One region of the Exiguobacterium sp. KKBO11 genome, then DNA from elsewhere that is predicted to be linked to it. Evidence: predicted binding sites of a transcription regulator. Region 1 holds the regulator's gene; the other holds the start of a gene.
The links. Region 1 encodes LexA, which represses DNA repair genes until DNA is damaged. Its sites were predicted from a motif close to CGAACATATGTTCG; they were not measured.
Positions count from the first base shown of each region.

Region 2: the regulator LexA is predicted to act here: its motif matches at 1,965-1,978, upstream of AYO36_RS11935 (NUMOD4 domain-containing protein).

Region 1 covers NZ_LUCU01000022.1:337,726-341,144, forward strand. Annotated here, with positions in the region: gene AYO36_RS08765 (PTS transporter subunit EIIC) at 1-5, shown strand, start outside; gene AYO36_RS08770 (DUF896 domain-containing protein) at 81-317, opposite strand; gene AYO36_RS08775 (YneB family resolvase-like protein) at 431-1,084, opposite strand; gene yneA (cell division suppressor protein YneA) at 1,130-1,417, opposite strand; gene lexA (transcriptional repressor LexA) at 1,629-2,243, shown strand; gene AYO36_RS08790 (metal-binding protein) at 2,275-2,745, shown strand; gene AYO36_RS08795 (MIP/aquaporin family protein) at 2,932-3,419, shown strand, end outside.
Region 2 covers NZ_LUCU01000033.1:174,325-177,743, forward strand. Annotated here, with positions in the region: gene AYO36_RS11920 (DNA alkylation repair protein) at 1-944, shown strand, start outside; gene AYO36_RS11925 (GNAT family N-acetyltransferase) at 945-1,286, shown strand; gene AYO36_RS11930 (AAA family ATPase) at 1,327-1,905, opposite strand; gene AYO36_RS11935 (NUMOD4 domain-containing protein) at 2,038-2,565, shown strand; gene AYO36_RS16925 (sunset domain-containing protein) at 2,608-3,189, opposite strand; gene AYO36_RS11945 (methyl-accepting chemotaxis protein) at 3,303-3,419, opposite strand, start outside.

The DNA of each region.
Region 1 (3,419 bases):
CTTGATATCAGCTGAAAACAATAAAATAGCCTTCTATATTAGACACCTACTTCTCGGGTGGTCCTATAGAAGGCTATTTTTTATTGTTTATTCCGTTCTTCTTCTTGTGCTTGTTTCAATTTCTCTGGTGTTACGTCCGTTCCTTCTTCATCGACGATTTTCATGCCCATGAGTTGGTTTTTGAACGATCCACGGAATGCTGCGAGATATGCTGCACGTAGCTCTTTTTGCTCAGCTGTTTCTGCTTCTGATAACGGCTCGACTTTTGATTTATTCGCTAATGCATTGATTCGATCTAATTGTTCTTGTGATAACATGGAATCCCTCTTTCTCTATGACTCAAACTTGAGTAGTTCAATTGTATTCTTACTGTAAAAGAGCTTACTAAAAAAAGCAAGTTAACCGCGTCAGTCGACGGGTTACTTGCTTCTCATTCCGGGCTAGGTGTCAGTTCGCGGTATTCAAGATATCGACGATTGACCGTTGCCTTTGAAATATCATGTCCCATCCCGCGAAGCGTAATGGCGATATCTGAAAACGTCAGTCCGAGTTCACGGAGACGTACGATTTCTTCGATCGGTACGTCCTTTCGACTACGCCCAGCGTTCTCTCCTTGGCGATTCAGATTTCGTTCCGGGCGAAAGCCTTGTTCGACAGCTCGCCGCATGCCGCGCGCGATTTTTGCGTTATGCAGTTTCCGTTGATATTCTTCCACTAGTGAGACGATCTCAAGGACCATCGCTTCTGCATCCGCAAGCTGGTATTCTCCATCAGAATCAAGTGTCATCAACCGAACACCGTGCTTCTTAAACGTGTGCAAAATAGCGATTTTCGCATTCCCTCGACCAATCCGTGTGTCATCTGTCACGAGGACCGCATCTACCGCATCACGTGTTACATGATCAAGAACCGTCAGCATCCCTTCCCGATCGACGTCATATCCACTCTCTTTTTCAGAGACGACATCCACGACATCAAAACCCTTTTGAGACGCGACCTTCGAAAGCTCCAGCCGTTGGCGTTCAATCGAACTATCTTGTGCTTCTTTTTCGGTCGACACCCGACAATAAATCACGACCTTCATCGTACCTCACATCCCTGTTCGTTCTTTCACAACTTTTCCATTTTGTCATTGTTGTGCGATTGGTACAACGATTTTGCTTTTTGAGATGACGTGTTTTGTTTCAACATCATTATTTTTAATCAACCAATTGACGTACTCTTCATCTGACATCGAACCATCATTGTAGACTTCAGCGATTTGTTCGACTGTAGCGTTCTCATCGACCGTAACGGAAGCTGTCATCAGTTGCGCCACTTTTTCATCCGGGCGTGGTGTGAGTAAAAAGATCACGAAGGCAATACTTAATGCATAGAAGAGAATTGAAAAAGCATGAGTACGAATCGTATGAATCATCATGAATCCCTCCAAATATGAAATGAATGAGTTAGAATAAATGTTCGCGGAACAATTGTTCGCATAACTCATAATAAACACAGAACCCGTGTTCGGTCAACACAAAATGTCGAACAATTGTTTGTACGCTCATTTGTTCTATGTTATAGTGAATCTAGAAACATATATTCTTACATTTCAAACTTCAATCCAGAAAGAGGTGGCAATTCGTATGCGGAAAATGTCTAAGCGCCAACAAGAGATTCTCGACTACATCGTCTCTGAAGTGAAACTGAAGGGGTATCCACCATCAGTTCGTGAAATCGGAGAAGCAGTCGGACTCGCGTCTAGCTCGACGGTACACGGTCATTTGGATCGACTCGAGAAACGGGGAATGATTCGCCGTGACCCGACGAAACCACGTGCGATTGAGATATTGCTTGATAAGCCTGAAGAAATCACGGAAGCCATCGTCCATGTTCCCGTCATCGGGAAAGTCACAGCGGGTCTTCCGATTACAGCGATTGAAAACATCGAAGAACAGTTCCCGCTCCCTGCACATTATGTAGGAAATGAGACGGTCTTCATGTTGACGATCGATGGTGAATCGATGATTAACGCAGGTATTCTTGACGGCGATCGTGTCATCGTGCGCCAACAAAACACAGCAGAAAACGGAGAAATCGTCGTAGCTATGACCGAAGATAGCGAAGCGACGGTGAAACGGTTCTTCTTAGAAGATCAACAGGTACGTCTACAACCAGAAAATGACTCGATGGATCCGATGTATTTCGATAATGTCTCCATTCTTGGTAAGGTAATCGGCGTGTATCGGACGATTCATTGACGGAGGGACCAGTTACGACTGGTCTTTTTTCATGCCTTCAGGAAATGTACATGATACCGTCAATACCGTCGCACTGACGGGTTACGTTGCGTATTCGGTCGCAACGCAACAAACCGATTGGTTACCAACCGCCATCGGTATCGCTGTCGGTACCCTTTGGTTGTCACCCGACCTCGATTTAAAGTCAGAACCGTATTATCGCTTTGGACCATTTCGAGTCCTTTGGATGCCGTACGTCAAAATCATGCCCCATCGCTCGATCTGGTCACATGGACTGATCATCGGAGACATTATCCGGCTTCTTTATAGTGCTGCGATTCTGATTCCGCTACTATTTTTAAGTCTATATTTTCAGGTTCTTGATTCTGCTACGATTGATTCGTGGTTCGCTTCCTTGCCTGCATTCGTCGTCGGTATCATGGTGGCAAGTACGATTCATATCCTACTAGATTATTCCAGCAGTTGGTTTCGACCTAAAAAAAGAAAAAAACGTCGTCGGTAACACCTCTTTTGCTTGCTCGCAGGCAGGAAGAGGTGTTTTCTTATCCACTTTTTCGTATCTTTAAACATCAAAATAAAAAATTTCCATTCCTATATTTCAATTATATGTATTGAAAACGTTCTCAATTCGGAGTAATTTAAAGTAGAAAGGCCATTATCTGCTTTAATCCAAAGGGAGGGTTTTTGCATGAATAACTTTGTATTGGAAATGATCGGTACGATGATCCTCATCCTGCTCGGGGATGGAGTCGTCGCCGGTGTCGTCTTGAAAAAGACGAAATCGGAAAACAGCGGATGGATCGTCATCACGTTCGCTTGGGGTCTTGCCGTCATGACAGCAGCATTCGTCGCTGCTGAAAGTGGAGCACACTTGAACCCCGCATTGACGATCGCACTTGCTTTGAACTCTGACCTACCGTGGGCAGACGTTCCGATCTACATTGCCGGACAACTTGTCGGAGCTTTCATCGGCGCCATTCTCGTTTGGCTTCATTACATGAAACATTTTGAAGCGACTGATGATCAAGCTGCAAAACTCGGTGTATTCGCAACAGGTCCAGCGATTCGTCATACGCCGTCGAACTTGATTTCTGAGATCATCGGGACATTTGTTCTCGTCTTCGGTATCTTGGCACTCGGTTTAACAACGTTCGGAGATGGCTTAAAACCACTCAT
Region 2 (3,419 bases), on a different contig from region 1:
ATGAACTCGCGTTTAAACAACGTGTCCGCCGTGTGGCGGAGACACTAGAGACGATTTTGTCACCGTTTCCGGACTCGGTGCCGGAGCTAGAGCGGCTTGCACCGCAGTTTACCGGTCTACCGGGAATCGTCTTTCCGGAGTATGTCGAACGGACAGCAACACTCGCCGACTGGACGCTTGCGTTAGCGACACTCGCCAAGTTGACGCCGCATTCGACGTCAGAGTTCGCCGTTCGCCGTTTTCTACTTGCTGATCAGGAACTCTATCTTGAGCAGGCATTCAAATGGACCACATCAGACGATGAACATGTCCGGCGCTTAGCGTCTGAAGGGACACGACCGCGTTTACCATGGGGACAAGCGATCCCGCGTCTGATTGCTGATCCGCGTCCAGCGTTACCGATCCTTGACGCCTTATTACAGGATCCGTCACTTTACGTCCGAAAAAGTGTCGCCAATCACTTGAATGATATTTCAAAAACGCATCCGGAATACTTGATCGAACGAATTGGACGTCACTTAGGAACAGATCCGAACACGGACTGGATTTTGCGTCACGCCTCCCGGACGTTACTGAAGCGCGGAAACCCAGACGTGTTGCAGTTGTTCGGACACGTTACGCAAGGCGAGGTTGCGGTTACGGACTTGGTCGTCTCACCAGTGACTATTGGTCAAGAGTTACAGTTTTCGTTTCAAGTAAACAGTTCCGTCGAGCAACGTCTGCGTCTTGAATACGCGATCGATTACGTCAAACAACGTGGAACGAGTCGGAAGGTGTTTCAACTGCGGGAGCGGGAAGTTAAAGGTGTCTTACAAGTTGAACGACGCCAATCGTTTCGGAACATGACGACGCGTGTCCATTATCCTGGTACACATACATTAACGATTTTAATTAACGGAGAGGTTTACGCGACAGCAACGTTTGAGGTCGAGGAGGAGAGCTGAATGCAAGGACGACATACGGATTTTACGACGTCACGATTGTTTGTCGAAGCAACGGATGAAGAATCGGGTTGCAAGTGGACGCTGCATGCGTTGCGTGAGAAAACGATTGTCGGGACGATTACCTTCACATGGAATGCATCGACCGGAAACTTACGTTATACGACGACTGATGAGGATGATCAGCGCGGGTACATCACAGAAGCGTTGACGTCGATTTTGTCGTATCTCGCACGGACGTTATTACTGACGCGTATTTACGGCGAAGCGGGCAGTGCGGCGGTCTGGCGTCGGAACGGATTCCAGTTGCAGGCGAATCGATATGAACGCAAACTCTATCATTAAAAAAGCCCCGCCTGCTGAGCAGGACGGGGCTTGTTTGTGATTAGACCGTTGTTTTGGACCAGTTGAAATGGTCGCAAATCGCTTCCGCACTTTCACGTGCGCTTAACGGTTCCGTATCGAGGAAGAGGTAGTTGACGTCCGGCAATTCGCCTGGCAATGAACGTGTTCGGTAACCGTCCGCCGTTTCGCGTAAGTCTTGTTCAGAAGCAGCGAGGTCACGCTTCGTTACTTTGTGCGTCAATCGGTTTTCAGTCGTGTTTCGGTGCAGGCGAGTTGCGACCGGCGCATCCAGTTCAACGATATAGACGTCAGCACCTGCTTGTTCGAATAACTCAACTGTCTCTTCGATGAACTCAAGACCACCGCCTTCGACGCCGAATAGACAGAGGAACGTAAACAGGACACCTTCGAGCGAGCTGTTCGCCATTTCCTTGAACATCTCGCGCCGGATCGTATCTTTTAGGCGATGGTGTGCAGGTTCAGAGAAATCAAAATAAGGCAATAACAGATCGATTGTCTGGTGGTTATGGAAAACTTTCATCTCCGTCAACCGTTCGATTTCCTGACCGATCGTCATCTTTCCGACCGCTTGCGGACCAAGTAACAAGACAAATTTCATAGACGAACCTCATTTCCTTTTTCTGCTAAGAATAGCATATTCCGACGAGTGACATCACTAGAACGTTTGTTCGTAATTTGGTATAATTCAAGTATGAAGTCCCGTCGTGTCCTTGTCTGAAGGAGGACAACCATGCAAGAACAATGGAAAGCCGTCATCGGCTATGTAGGTATATATGAAGTCTCATCACTTGGTCGCGTAAGGTCGCTCGACCGGACGATCGTGACATGTCGCGGTGTCCAGCAACGACGAAAAGGTGTCTTGCTCCGTCCACGGCTCAATCGGGAAGGATACCGCAAAGTCACGCTCTACCAACGTGGTCGAGGAGAGCGGGTGCAGGTCGGATTGCTTGTCGCACAAGCCTTTCTGACGACAGATGTCATGGAAGCGCGACTCGTCCGGCGCAACGGCAAACGGGCTGACGATCAGTTGTCGAACTTAGAGGTTCTGCCTTCGATCGATCAGCAGTATACTGAACTACTTGGTGAGTTTGATCTCTTGTTAGGTCAACATGTGACGCTGTCACCTTTTCAGATTCGAACGATTCGCGCGCAGTACGAAAAAGGGAAAACAACCCGTCAATTGGCAGAGCAGTATCAGGTGACGGAGAACCGGATTCGCAACATCATCGATAAGAAGGAAGCGAAATTTATTAGCTAACTAAAAGTACCGGATATCAAATGAGATATCCGGTACTTTTAGTTAGATTTTTGATTTGCGATATCCAGCACTTACAGCTGCACCTTCTGTACAAAAAACTTTTTCAGGGTCCGTTTTACTATAAAACCTTTGATTAGGAAGGTGATATATTTTCTCACCTGAACTAGAGATATTACCCCGAATATTTAAGCAAGTCTTAGCTTTAGTGTCAGCTTCTGCCTTAGCTTTAGCGTCAGCTTCTGCCTTAGCTTTAGTGTCAGCTTCTGCCTTAGCTTTAGCGTCAGCTTCTGCCTTAGCTTTAGTGTCAGCTTCTGCCTTAGCTTTAGCGTCAGCTTCTGCCTTAGCTTTAGCGTCAGCTTCTGCCTTGGCTTTAGTGTCAGCTTCTGCCTTAGCTTTAGCGTCAGCTTCTGCCTTAGCTTTAGCATCATTTTTTTCTTCAGTGTTATTTTTATGATCATCAGAGTCCAAGTCTTTAGTAGATTGATGACTCTTTGTATTATTGTCTTTATCGTCAGAGTCATCTTCTCCAAAAATAGCGCCACAAGCGCCTAAGAAAATTAAAATAATGAAGATGAGACAACCACAGCCACAACAGCCGCCTTTTTTCTTTTTCTTTTCTTCCATTGATTCATTAACCCCTTAAATATAAAATTACCTACCAAAAAACATTTTATTTCATATTAAATGATAAGTAAATATTGTAATTTAAAGATTAATACTAGGAAAAATGTAAAAAATTAATTTTTTATAGTTTGTTGCAACGAACTGATCCGCGACTCGAGTACAGCACTATGTGTCTTCAATTCTGTTTGCTGAATGACGTGGTGCTGCATCTGTTCCCCGAGCACCTGGCT